Regions from separate parts of the Paenibacillus sp. alder61 genome, predicted to be linked through region 3. Evidence: riboswitches for the same ligand, from Rfam matches in the RefSeq annotation. Region 3 holds a riboswitch; each other region holds the start of a gene.
What was found. Region 3 has a riboswitch for cyclic di-AMP ahead of LBW89_RS17950 (TrkH family potassium uptake protein). Riboswitches for the same ligand answer to the same signal wherever they lie in the genome.

Region 1 (4,150 bases), on a different contig from region 3:
TGTTCGAAGCCAATTTCCCTCTGTAATCATCCTGTTTCTGTACCAACTGCTTTGGGGATTGTTCTTCTATCGGCTGATTCACTCGGCCGTTATCGCTCTGCTGTCGCGGTATCCCGATCCCCCGCCGAATGAAATGAGCCGGGTTCTCTACATGATCGAGGGGCAAATCGAGCTTGGACGGAACCCGGCCATCCACCAGCATTTGTGGATGCTGCTAGGCCTGATTGTCTTACGTCTGCTGATGACGCCGCTGTTCCAGGCCGGTATTCTTTACGGGCTGAGACCTCCGGAGGAGCAAAGGTCCGGGCTTCCCCTCTTCCGCGGGATGAAGGAATTCTGGAAGCCAGTCACCCTCTTTTTCCTGTTAGAGTTGATTCTGCTCGCCCTGCCCGGGCTATGGGTGGTCCCCCAATTGGCGACCCTCTTGCCTTGGCTTGTCCCCGAAAGCGGGCGAATGGGGCCTCTGCTTGCGATGGTCGGGCTGCTGACGGGATGGGCCGTCTACGGCTGGGTCATTCGCCAAGTCCTGCTGTTCTCCCAACTCGGCTTCCTGTTCAAGGAGGGGATATGGAACTCTCTACTAATCAGCCTTCGACACCTGCTGCCCGGCATCGCCATATCCCTGATTCTCGGCACGGCCGGAGCCGCCCTATTTCTCATCTGCGGGGCCTTCTCTTGGATCTGGACCGGGTTGACCGCTATGATTTTGCAGCAAACCTATCCTTTTATTCGCAGTCTATTGCAAATTTGGTCGGTATCCTCTCAATATGAGCTCTGGCAAACCAAGTTACATAAAGGTTAAATTTTTTTCACTTTTGTGCAGCCCTTGCGCCACAAGGCCTCCGCGTTAATGCGGGGGCTTTTCCCTGTGTTTTCGCCTCTAAATCTTGCTAAATAGCCATTGCCAAAATATACTTGCCTTTGTTACAATAGCAACAGCACAATTCAGTAACGATTTTGTAATTATTTTTGTCACCTTGGCAGGAGAACTGTGTCGGGTGTCGAATATGTAAGTAAATCGGATGTATACTACAGCCGAATTCCCTTGACGGGGAACGGGGGAACCACTTTGGGTGAATTGATCTCGCAAGAGAGGGATCATAGGGGGCCTTCAACCGAATCCTTAAGCTAACCTCGTAGGCATTGGAAGGAGCATTTTCTTGAAGAAACAGTTGACCGCAGCAGCAGTAAGTCTTGCCATTCTTTTCTCCGTTGGCACTGGCAGCGCTTTCGCCGATTCCACATTGGACGGCGTCATCGACAAAGCCTTGGGAACGGAATATGCTTCCGGCGGCACTACAACGGCCGGCTTCGATTGTTCCGGATTTACCATGTACGTCTTTTCGAAGATCGGCATTAAACTGCCGCATCAATCCGGCGCCCAATACAAGATGGGTACGGCCGTAGAGAAGGAAAACCTGATTGCCGGCGATCTCGTATTCTTCAACACATCCGGTAAAGGCGTTTCTCATGTCGGCGTTTATGTCGGCGATGGCAAGTTTGCCCATGCTTCTTCTTCCAAAGGCGTAATTATCAGCAAATTAAGCGAGAAGTATTATGTACAACGTTATGTCGGGGCGAAACGGATTCTGAGTACCGACAAGTACGAGGAAGTTACCAGCGAACCCACAGATCACGACGATGTAGAATAATTACGACAAGCCCGCAGCGATTCACCCGAATCGAGGACTGCGGGTTTTTTCATGGTTGTTTTGCATAGCCCGCTTAGGAGAAATTACCCGCCTCTCCTTGTCATAAACGGGACGATCGGCTTAAAATAACCGGCAGCCTTAGAATGACTTGCCAAAGCAAGACAGGCTTGGTACAATAACCAAAGTAAATAGTAACAACTTTGTAAACAATGTTCGCCACGTCACAACTTTGGGTGCATCAACTAGATCAGCCGAATTCCCGGCACCCGGGAAACGGGGGAACCATTTTGGGTGAATTGATTACCGATACATAGGGATCATAGGGAACCTTCAACCGAATCCTCAAGCTAACCTCGCAGGCCTTGGAAGGAGAACTTTTACAGCATGAGAAAGACATTTGCAGCAGCAGCGACGAGTTTGGCGATTTTGTTCACCTTAGGGACGGGGAGTGTATCCGCCGCAGATACGAAATTGAACAGCGTTGTGAAGTCCGTATACGGGACGCCTTATAAATACGGGGGGGTTACCACGAACGGATTCGACTGTTCCGGATTTACCAGATACGTGTTCAAGCAAATGGGCGTCAAGCTGGCCCGCGTCTCTTCGGCCCAATACAAGCAAGGCACTCCTGTCGCCAAAAGCCAGTTGAAGCCGGGGGATCTCGTATTCTTCAATACTTTGGGCAAGAATAAAGTATCCCACGTCGGCATTTACATCGGTGACGGAAAATTCGCGCACGCTTCTTCATCCAAAGGAATCCGTACCGATCAATTAAACAGCAGTTACTATAAGTCCAAATATGTCGGGGCCAAAAGAATTCTCAGCAAAACCGGTTACTCCACGTATGCTGAATCTTGATCCCGTTGCTTAATTTGAGGCGCTCATTTCAACATTGCTGACACCGCAGTGGTTCTTGCCGGAACCGCTGCGTTTTTTTTTCGCTATATACCATATAACGAAAGTCCGTTCAAAAAGGTTTCTGAAAATGGCCTTTCCGCCAAAATTTATTTTTTTTCGTTTGCCGCTTTCTCTCCCATACCCACTCTCCAAATCTTCCCATACTCCTCATTACCCCGCTGACGGAGGACGAAACACCTAGGTTCCTCCTATCTTTACAAGCAAACCATTTCCCGTTAGAGTGATGTTAAATAGAAATTTCAAATCGATGGAGAGACACACCCGATATTCATTTCCCATTGTTTAAGGAGGCGCAAACATGGAAAAACCCGTCACCACTTTCCGGATCGTTCCCATGGAGGAAAGCCACGGCGCGGCTATCTGTACCTGGAAATACGATTCCCCATACGATATTTACAGCTGGCTCCCCTGGGAACAAATGAAAGCGCTCGACGTGGAGTTTGGGAACCCGGCCTTAAGAGCGCAGCAGTATGTCTCTTTGTTGACCCCGGATGACGAACTCGCCGGGTTTGCCCAATATTTCCCGATGGAGGGGGTTACACGGCTCGGCATCGGGATGCGGCCCGATTTATGCGGCCAGGGACTGGGTAAAAGCTTTGTGCTGACGATCGTGGAGGAAGCACAGCGGCGCAAACCGCAGGATGTCATCGACCTGGAGGTTCTGACCTGGAATACCCGGGCGATTCGGGCCTATCAAAAGGCCGGGTTCGTCATTACCGATTTGTACGAGAAAATGACTCCCGGCGGAATTTCCAAACCTTACTACTGCATGGTTTACAAAGGCGCCCCAACCTCACCTTAGCCCTTTGATAAAACGCGTCTATGATAAATAGCACATCATTTTGGGAAATATACAAAAAAGAGGAGTAATTCGTTACTTTTTTTGACACAAACGCTATGATCAATGAGCCTGTTCCGCTATAATGGAAGGGGTAACTTACATAGGAGGGACGATCGGAATGCAGAAGTGGATCATGAGCGGATTACTCGTCGTGGCTTGCGCCTTCGCAGCCGTGTTAATGTTTACATTGCCCGGCCGGGAACAGGTTGCTCAGGAAGAGAAACCGCAAATGCCTGAAATCACGTTAAATGCGGAACAAGCCGAAGCTGTTATAAAGGCGAACTGCATTAGCTGTCATGGAGATCAATTGCAAGGCGGAGCCGGTCCGAACCTGCAAAAAGTAGGTGCCGAGCTGTCTGCGGACCAATTGTTCGGGACCATCACCAAAGGTAAGGGCATGATGCCTTCCTTCAAGGATAAATTGAAGGAAGAGGAGATCGCCAACGTCGCGATGTATCTTTCCGAGAAGAAATAACGCATACAACAACACGCCCGCCGGGCCTGAGTTCAGGTTTCCGGCGGGCGCTTCTCTCTGCGGCCTCGGGTTGGCTTCGCTTCCTGCGTCCGTTTCTAGCCAGCGGAGCGGGCCTTCTCGAAGGCTTCATTATATTGCTGCGCTTCCTTGATATCCACGGCGGTGATGCCGCCTTCCTCCCAGGAGGTCAGCCGGAGCGTCACCGTTTTGTAATCGATGGTTATAAAAGGGTGATGGTTAAACGCTTCCGAAATGGCGGCAACC
Region 2 (4,150 bases), on a different contig from region 3:
GCCGCCGGGTCCGGCCGCCATCCGCTCGGCCACTTCCTTTTGAATCATCACCACGATGTTCTCCAGGGGAAGGCCGGCTTCCAGCAGCTTCATCAAAATCGGCGTTGTCACGTAGTACGGCAGGTTGGCCACCACGCTGACTTTCTCGCATGCCTTGAATTCACTCGCAAATAACGCATGAAGATCAAGCTTAAGCACATCGCCATGGATCACATGAACCTGTGGGTAGGGCTCCAGGACTTCTTCCAGAATCGGCAAAAGCCGCTGATCGATCTCGACGGCGGCAACCCGCCCCGCCTGCTGCGCCAGCTTCTCCGTCAAAGCGCCGATCCCCGGTCCGATCTCCAGCGCCCCTTTGGACTTGTCCAATTCGGCGGCGCCGACGATTTTGCCGAGGATATTCTGATCGATCAAAAAGTTTTGACCCAAGCTTTTTTTGAATGAAAAACCATGCCGCTGAATAATTTCCTTCGTTCGGCGCGGTGTTGCCACTTCTTCTCTCATCGTCATTCGTTCTTCGCCTCTTTCGTCTCCAATTGGGCCAGCGCACCCGCAAACTCTTCGCGGCTGATCCGGAAGATGGCGAGCCGTTTATAAAACTGCTTCCCGTTGCAATACCCTATTCCCAGCCGTTCACCCATAAAACGCCGGCGCTCGGCCGCCCGCGGATGAACGATCAACCCGGCCTCCAGCAGGTCCTCCCAGTCGATCCGAGCGGGAGCCGCCTCTTCTTCCGGGGGGGCTTCGGTGCGGACTCGCTCCAACGCCTCACGGATGGCTTCCGGCGAGGCGTTCTCCACACCGATGTCGCCGGCCTTCGTCGCGTCCGCCTCCCGAAGGAAAGCATGCTTGCAGCCGGGTACCCGCTTCGCCACGATTTTGCGGATCCGCTCCCCCGCATGATCCGGGTCGGTGAAAATAATGACTCCCCGGCGTTCCATAGCCAGCTCAATTTTACGTAGGGTCGCCTCATTAATGGCCGACCCTCCCGTCTCAATGGTGTCGGCCTCCACCGCCCGTTTGACGGCGACCGTATCGTCCCGGCCCTCGACCACAATGACCTCCTTGATCATCCCCGCACTTACCTCTCTCGTTTTGGTTTAAAGACCGCTTATAGTTTCCATCATCACAATAACAAAAAGAAGAGGATTTCTCCTCTTCTTATCCGCGTCTTATTCATCATCCTAATATTATCCCATTCCCCAAGCAAAGTAAACGCTCCGGTTAGTTCAATTCCGGTTTGGTCGGTCCGATGACGTAAACGGTCCGGCCTTTTTTGCGTCCAAAATTCTTCGCCGATTTCAAGGAATCGTAATAGACATCCATTTTGTGGCCTTTGATGGCTCCGCCGGTATCTTCAGCCTTGCGGAAGCCGACCCCTTCGATATAAACCCACCATCCCAAAGGAACGACATCCTTGTCGACCGCGATCGTTCTTCCCTCCGCTACCCGGGTACCGGAAGCCGTGCGCGTGCCGATGCCGTCCTCCTCGGCGGAATAGGCCGTAAGAGTCACGTTTTTGAGCACTTTTTTATATTTAAAAGAGACGCCGCCTTTCGTCGTAAGGCCGCTGATATTAACCGCGTTGGCGCTGCGGGAAATGCTGGCGGATGCGACTGCTGTCGGTTTCTTCGTGCCAACGGCAACGACTTTCGGTGAAGCGGCCTTTTTGACCTCTTTGCCGAGCCAGTGTTTGGACACGAACTTTCCGTCTTCATACACTTTTTCGATGTTATGGACTACAACGCCTTCGCTCCCGGGGAACATCACCTTCGTCGTTCCTTTAAGCAGGTTCTTGTCGGAGGTTTTCACCACGGTGAAAGGAACGTTTTGCGTAGTCTGTATTTTATGTCTGGTAACGCGGACGACCTTGATGTTCAAGTTCGCCGAGACTTTGCTGTCCAAGGCCGGTGTAATTTTATCTTCCTGCCCCAAAGTGACGCCAAGTTCCTCGATTGCTTTCCGGACACTATCCTGTGTCGTGAAATGGGTCTTTGTCGTTCCATCCACGCTTACCTTGACCGGCACGGCGCGATGGATGACAATCCGGTCCCCGTCTTGAATCGAACTGGCCAGAGAGTGAGACACGTTATCCTCCGGCTTCAAAACGATGGACTGTTCTTCCAGCACTTGATTGACCAGCGATTTCCGGGTTTCGATCTGCTGACTCTGCCCGTCAACAACCAAGTATACTTTTTTGTTGCTTTGGCTGTAAAACCAAATCAGGATGATGAGAACTACCGCGATGGACAAAATTCCGACGACCGAAATCTGACGTAGATGTTCTTGTTTCCACCGCATTGCGTAAGACATGCTGGATGAGCGCGATTCATGGGATTCCTCATTGCGGAAAATGCCCATTTCTTCCGTCCTCCTTCATAGTCCCGCCGTCTAGGTCGAATCGTGTTACATATGACGTGACTACATTTCATTTTTACGAAATGCCTAATGAAAGCCGCATTCCGCATCCCGTCCCAGTCTACCCGGCATCAAGTCACCTCCTGTTTAACACAGTATGATGACCCTATTACGTTTATTCAAAACAAAAGAAGCCTTAGAAAGAGTAAGAGGCTCTCTTTCGTGGCTTCCGAATGTCTTGGTGTAATAGGATGCACGAGTTTGCCCTCTCTTAGTACGCTTACGAGGTTAGCTGTCGGGTTAGGACGCAGAGAGCCGCCCTTTCTCCGCCATTCGCTCACGGCGCAATGACCTTGAATTCACCCCAAAGACCCGATAAAGAAATCAATTACAGTCCGGTTGGAAATCCCTTCGGCACTGTAGTCGGTTCCCCCGTTCTCCATGTTCGGAGACTCAGCGAGACTGGTTCATGGAACCATATAACGGAATCGTCAACGGCAAGTTAACGACCCCAAATCGATTACTGAAAAGATTCTATCCTGTTTCGATGCATGTTGTAAAGGACGAATCAACAACGTTTATTTTAATAATTGGTTAAAAAAATGTAATATACTCACTGGAGTTGGTTAAAAAGCATTAATCTTTCCGAAATACTCTTTTTTTCACCCGTTTTTCTCCCGATTACTCGAGATACCAAATCGTTCCAGCGCATTTTGAGTTGTAATTTCAGCGATTTCCTCCACCGAGATCCCCTTTAACTCGGCAGCGGCCTCGGCGACCAAACGGACATGCCCGGTCTCGTTTCTTTTCCCACGAAATGGGTGGGGAGTCAAATATGGGGAATCCGTTTCGATCAGCAATCGGTCCAGCGGAGTCTTCGCCAATACTTCTTTGGGCTGCTTTGCATTTTTAAACGTAATCGGTCCGCCAAACGACAAATGAAATCCCAAATCCAGACACATTTTGGCAATTTCCCAGCTGCCCGAATAGGAATGCATGACCCCGCCGATTTCGTTCGCCCGCTCCTCGCGGAGAATCCGAACAACGTCTTCGTGGGCATCCCGGTTATGTATGGAAATCGGCATTCCCAGCTCTCGGGCCAGCCGGATTTGCTTGCGGAATACCTCGTGCTGGACCTCTTTCGGGGACGTATCCCAGTAGTAATCCAGACCGATTTCCCCGATAGCGACAACCTTTTCATGTTTGCATAAATTTGCAATCCAGTCGAGATCCTCTTCTTTCATCGTAATGGCGTCCTGCGGATGCCAGCCTACCGCCGCATAAATGAAGTCATAAGTCTCCGCCAACTTCATCGTCGTCGGGATCGTATCGCGGTTAAAACCGATGTTGATCATCCGCGTCACGCCTTGCGCCAAGGCGCGTTCGATCGCTTCATGACGGTCTTCGTCAAATTGAGGCGCATCCATATGCGTATGTGTATCAAATAGTTCCATGAGTTGTCCCTCCTATGTTCCCTGTTCAAAATATTCCGCGATATGTCGCGGCAGCCGGTCCATAACCGGTCTCAATTTATTCTCAGGGTAGTACAAATGATACTTGCCCCGGTGCAAACCGCTAATGGAACGCACAATATCCGACACTTCGGAAATTTCCTTCAGCTGGTCCTGCCGGTCCAACAACAGGATCTGTTTATCCCGAAATTCCCCGTTCGGACGAAACACATCATAAGGCAGATCGGTCGGAAAATCAATTTCCAGGTCATATTCCGGGTGAAGCCCGATTCTCCCGAAGGCAGCGCGAATTTCGTCAATCGTTTCCAGGTCCAGCGATT
Region 3 (4,150 bases):
AAGAAAATGCCGGATCGCTTCCGTCGCCGCCGATTCCATGCCAATTCACACTCCAGATTATGCGTAATCTCTGTACCTTATAAAAAAGGAATTAGTCGTTAATGACAGCTTCGAATTCCTCGATGTTCTTGTTGGCACCGATAATGACCATAATATCGCCGGCGGCCAAATAATCCATCGCCGTCGGGGCGATGATGATGCCGCTTTCCCGGTGGATCGCCACGATGCTGCAGCCGAACTTAGCACGCGGATTCAACTCGCCCACATTTTTTCCATTCAGACACTCGGGCACTTTCAATTCCACGATGCTGAACTCCTTGGACAGCTCGAGATAATCGAGCAGGTTGGGGGTCACAAGTTGATGGGCTACGCGAATCCCCATATCGCGCTCCGGAAAAATCACCCGGTCCACCCCCAGTTTTTCCAAGGCCCGGCCGTGCAATACCGAAATTGCTTTGGCTACGACCGTTTTGATGCCAAGATCCTTCAGAAGAATCGCGCTCAATATACTCATCTGAATGTCGTTGCCAATGGCGACGATCCCGCAGTCAAAGTTGCGTACGCCGAGGGATTTCAACACTTCCTCATCGGTGGCGTCGGCAACCACGGCATGCGTCAACAGATGGCTCCATTCTTCGACGACGTCTTCATTCCGGTCTATGCCCAATACCTCGTACCCGAGTTCCATCAGCTCCAGCGCCAGACTGGAGCCGAAGCGTCCCAATCCGATCACGACAAACTGCTGTGTCTTCATCTTTTCTTTCCCCTTATCCGATAATCATTTTGCCTTCAGGGTGTCTGTATAGTTCTTTACCCTTCTTCGGCCCCAGTGCATAAGCCAAGGTCAGCGGTCCGAGCCGACCGGCGAACATCGTAAAACTGATGAGAATCTTACCCAGGACGGTAAGTTTTCCGGTCAGGCCCATCGTCAGACCTACCGTGCTGAATGCCGAAGTCGTCTCAAACAGGATGCTCAGAAAGCTCGCGTCCTCCGTGGTAGACAACACCATGGCCACCGCGATGACCAGAAACAGCGCCAGCATCGTGATCGTCACGGCCTTAAAAATACGCTCTTGGGCCAGCCGATACCGGAACAGCACGAGATCCGAACGACCGCGGATCATGGAGATCACCGCGCCCACAAGAATCGTGAACGTCGTCGTCTTGATGCCGCCCCCCGTCGAACTCGGAGACGCGCCGATAAACATGAGAATAATGATAAAAAACTGGGTGGCCTGCCGCAGCGCGCCGATATCCAGCGTATTGGCCCCCGCCGTTCTCGGCGTCACCGACTGGAAGAAGGAGGCCCAGAACTTCCCTCCCCACCCCAACGGCTCGAGCGTTCTCGGGTTGGTAAATTCGAACACGAATATCACCACAGCCCCGATCACGATCAAAGCGCCGGTCATCGAGAGCACGACTTTGGTATGCAGTGAGAATTTGCGGCGGCTTCGAAACTCGATCAAGTCCGACAGCACAATAAAGCCGATCCCTCCCGATACGATCAGAAACATCGCCACGAAGTTGACGATCGGGTCGTTAACGTACTGGGTGAGGCTCCGGTATTCCCCGAACAGATCGAACCCGGCGTTGTTGAACATGGAGACGCCATGGAAAATTCCGTAATAAATCGCCCGTCCGAGCGGCATATCGAAAGCCCAGCGAATCGCGAAAACGAGGGCGGCGCCGGACTCGATAATCAGCGAGTACAACAGAACTTTGCGAATTAGCCGGACGATGCCTTCCATCGTGTTCTGGTTCATCGCCTCCTGAAGCAGCAGCCGGTCCTTCAGCGAGATTTTACGTTTGAACACTAAGGAGAATAATGTGGCCATCGTCATGAACCCCAGCCCCCCCACCTGAATCAGCAGCATGATGACCACCTGTCCGAACGTGGAGAAATAAGCGCCCGTGTCCACGACCACTAGCCCGGTCACACAGGTTGCCGAAGTCGCCGTAAAAAATGCATCAATCCAGGGGAGCGTTTGCCCGGTCACACTGGAAATCGGCAGCATCAGCAGAAAAGACCCGAACAGGATGATGGCCGCGAAGCCCAGCACCAGAATCTGCGGCGGTGAAAACTTAAACCAGTTGGAACGCAAAGGCGGTTCACCTCGTTTGTGTATTGGCCAAAAATGAAAAAAAGAAAAAAGCACTGGAAATCCAATGCCTTTTGATTGGTCCCTGCAGCAAAGGCCTACGAGGTTAGCTGACGGATTCGGGCTTGCTAGGTCTGCCCTATTCGCCTTTCGCACCAAGCGGTCCGCTTGCTGCCGGCGAAATTCACCCCTAAAGATCGGTTCCCCCGTTTTCAATTGAAATTCGGCCAACATATTAGTTTCATTATTTTTCATTTCATTTTCGTCAAATGGATTATAAGCCTTATTCGAGCGTACTACAAAGTGATAATTGGATGAAATAATGCGATAAACCCTCAAAAGGGAGGAAACAGGCTTCCGGGTGTCGTCTTATCTAAGCCTTGCTTTTCTTTGCCGTCGTTATTGCGGTTTCTCATGTTTTCCCCCGCTTCTGTGGCGAAGAACCGCCCCCTGTGTTATCTTTTACAGTGACAATCGATTTGTTCTGTCATACGGATTCAAAAAAATCAAAAAGGAGTTTTGACATGTATTCCGACCCAAAACCGCAGCGCCGGATGAAGACCGGAACCTTGTGGGGACTTGCCGCTCTGGGATTAGTCTTGTTTGTCCTGCTCCAAATCCTCCCCTCAACGGCTTCCGAAACCCTGCAGTTGGAACAATCGGCACAAGTGCTCACCAAGGAGCAGGCCAAGGCGGCGGCCTTTAAGTTTGCGGAGGACGAACTGGGGCTTTCTCCCGGACCAGACGCTGTCGTCACTTATCAAACCCAATCCGACGTATACGGATATTTGGCCAAAGAAAAATTAACGGACGATTATCTCCAAAAATATGAAAAGCAATTTCCTTATGATGTGTTCCGCGTTTACTTCAGCCTGTCAGAAGAAGGATGGGACGGGGTCACCATCGACGTACATATGACGACGGGGAAGGCGGTCGGCTTCAAAAAAATCCCGGCGACCGATTTGCTTGTCCCGCCGGATGAATTGCTGAGCAGCCAAGGGCTCGCGCTCAACCTGGACGAGAAAATCAAGCTGGCCGAGCCCTATCTTAAAGCTCTCGGCTATGGAGAGCAAGGTTCCCCTGCCGTCAAGGAAACCGCCTCCGGCCTCCGGTTAACGTTTCAAGAATACAACATCGGCGATGCCGGAGCCCGGTTGGATATCCGTTACAAAGACGGGCAGGTTGCCGAGATCGTCGGCTCTTTTGAGGTGCCGCAAAGCTATACGGATTACGTGAAGCGGCAGAAAACGATCGCCAATTGGCTGACCTATGCGGGGTATGCCTTGTTCACGTTCGTGCTCGGGATTCTGGCCATTGTATACAGCGCCCTTACGCGGGCCTTTACTTCCTTTAAACGCGGGATCGCGCTCGCTGCCGTCTATTTTCTGATTTCGATGGGCTCGGCTTTGAATATGCTGCCGTATCTGGAATCGGAAGGGGTTAACGGCACGCTCCTGATGTTCGGATTCGTTGTTCAGGGACTCGTCACGCTGATCCTGGCCTCGTCGATCTACTTCTCGCTCGTCGGCGGCGACGGACTCTGGCGCAAGCAGGGGATCAATCTGTGGGCAAGAGCCAAAGAGCGCGGATACGGGCGGCATGTGCTGTCATCCATGGCGGACGGCTACGCCTGGGCCTTGATCCTGCTCGGTGTGCAATCGGTCATCTTCTTCATCCTGGAACGCACGATTCATACGTGGTCCACCACCGATGCTACCCAGTCGCCTTATAATATGCTTTATCCGGCCCTGCTCCCGCTGCTGGCTTGGGTGGCCGGCATCGGCGAGGAAGCGGTTTACCGGTTGTTCGGCATCCCGATGCTGAAGAAAATGTTCCGCAGCACGCTTGCCGCCAGCATCATCACCACGTTGATCTGGGCCTTCGGCCATACGCTGTATCCGATCTATCCGGTGATTTCCCGGCCGATCGAGCTGTTGTTCATCGGCTTGCTGTTCAGCTATATTTTCCTGAGATACGGTTTTATCGCCGTCATGTTCGCCCATGTCGTCTTCGACAGCATTCTCATGTCGCTCAGCGTCATGTTTATGGGC

Region 1: another riboswitch for cyclic di-AMP. It lies ahead of LBW89_RS24305 (C40 family peptidase); the one in region 3 lies ahead of LBW89_RS17950 (TrkH family potassium uptake protein).
Region 2: another riboswitch for cyclic di-AMP. It lies ahead of LBW89_RS26770 (3D domain-containing protein); the one in region 3 lies ahead of LBW89_RS17950 (TrkH family potassium uptake protein).

The regions. Positions count from the first base shown of each region.
Region 1 covers NZ_JAIUDG010000029.1:51,529-55,678, forward strand. The annotation lists gene LBW89_RS24295 (hypothetical protein) at 1-802, shown strand, start outside; cyclic di-AMP (ydaO/yuaA leader) riboswitch at 1,024-1,158, shown strand; gene LBW89_RS24300 (C40 family peptidase) at 1,161-1,652, shown strand; cyclic di-AMP (ydaO/yuaA leader) riboswitch at 1,892-2,029, shown strand; gene LBW89_RS24305 (C40 family peptidase) at 2,037-2,510, shown strand; gene LBW89_RS24310 (GNAT family N-acetyltransferase) at 2,869-3,372, shown strand; gene LBW89_RS24315 (c-type cytochrome) at 3,530-3,886, shown strand; gene LBW89_RS24320 (4a-hydroxytetrahydrobiopterin dehydratase) at 3,982-4,150, opposite strand, start outside.
Region 2 covers NZ_JAIUDG010000039.1:11,134-15,283, reverse strand. The annotation lists gene rsmA (16S rRNA (adenine(1518)-N(6)/adenine(1519)-N(6))-dimethyltransferase RsmA) at 1-510, opposite strand, end outside; gene rnmV (ribonuclease M5) at 507-1,073, opposite strand; gene LBW89_RS26770 (3D domain-containing protein) at 1,225-2,361, opposite strand; cyclic di-AMP (ydaO/yuaA leader) riboswitch at 2,620-2,827, opposite strand; gene LBW89_RS26765 (TatD family hydrolase) at 3,021-3,812, opposite strand; gene LBW89_RS26760 (HD domain-containing protein) at 3,825-4,150, opposite strand, start outside.
Region 3 covers NZ_JAIUDG010000017.1:9,890-14,039, forward strand. The annotation lists gene LBW89_RS17940 (cation:proton antiporter) at 1-39, opposite strand, end outside; gene LBW89_RS17945 (potassium channel family protein) at 92-754, opposite strand; gene LBW89_RS17950 (TrkH family potassium uptake protein) at 768-2,102, opposite strand; cyclic di-AMP (ydaO/yuaA leader) riboswitch at 2,179-2,338, opposite strand; gene LBW89_RS17955 (CPBP family intramembrane glutamic endopeptidase) at 2,624-4,150, shown strand, end outside.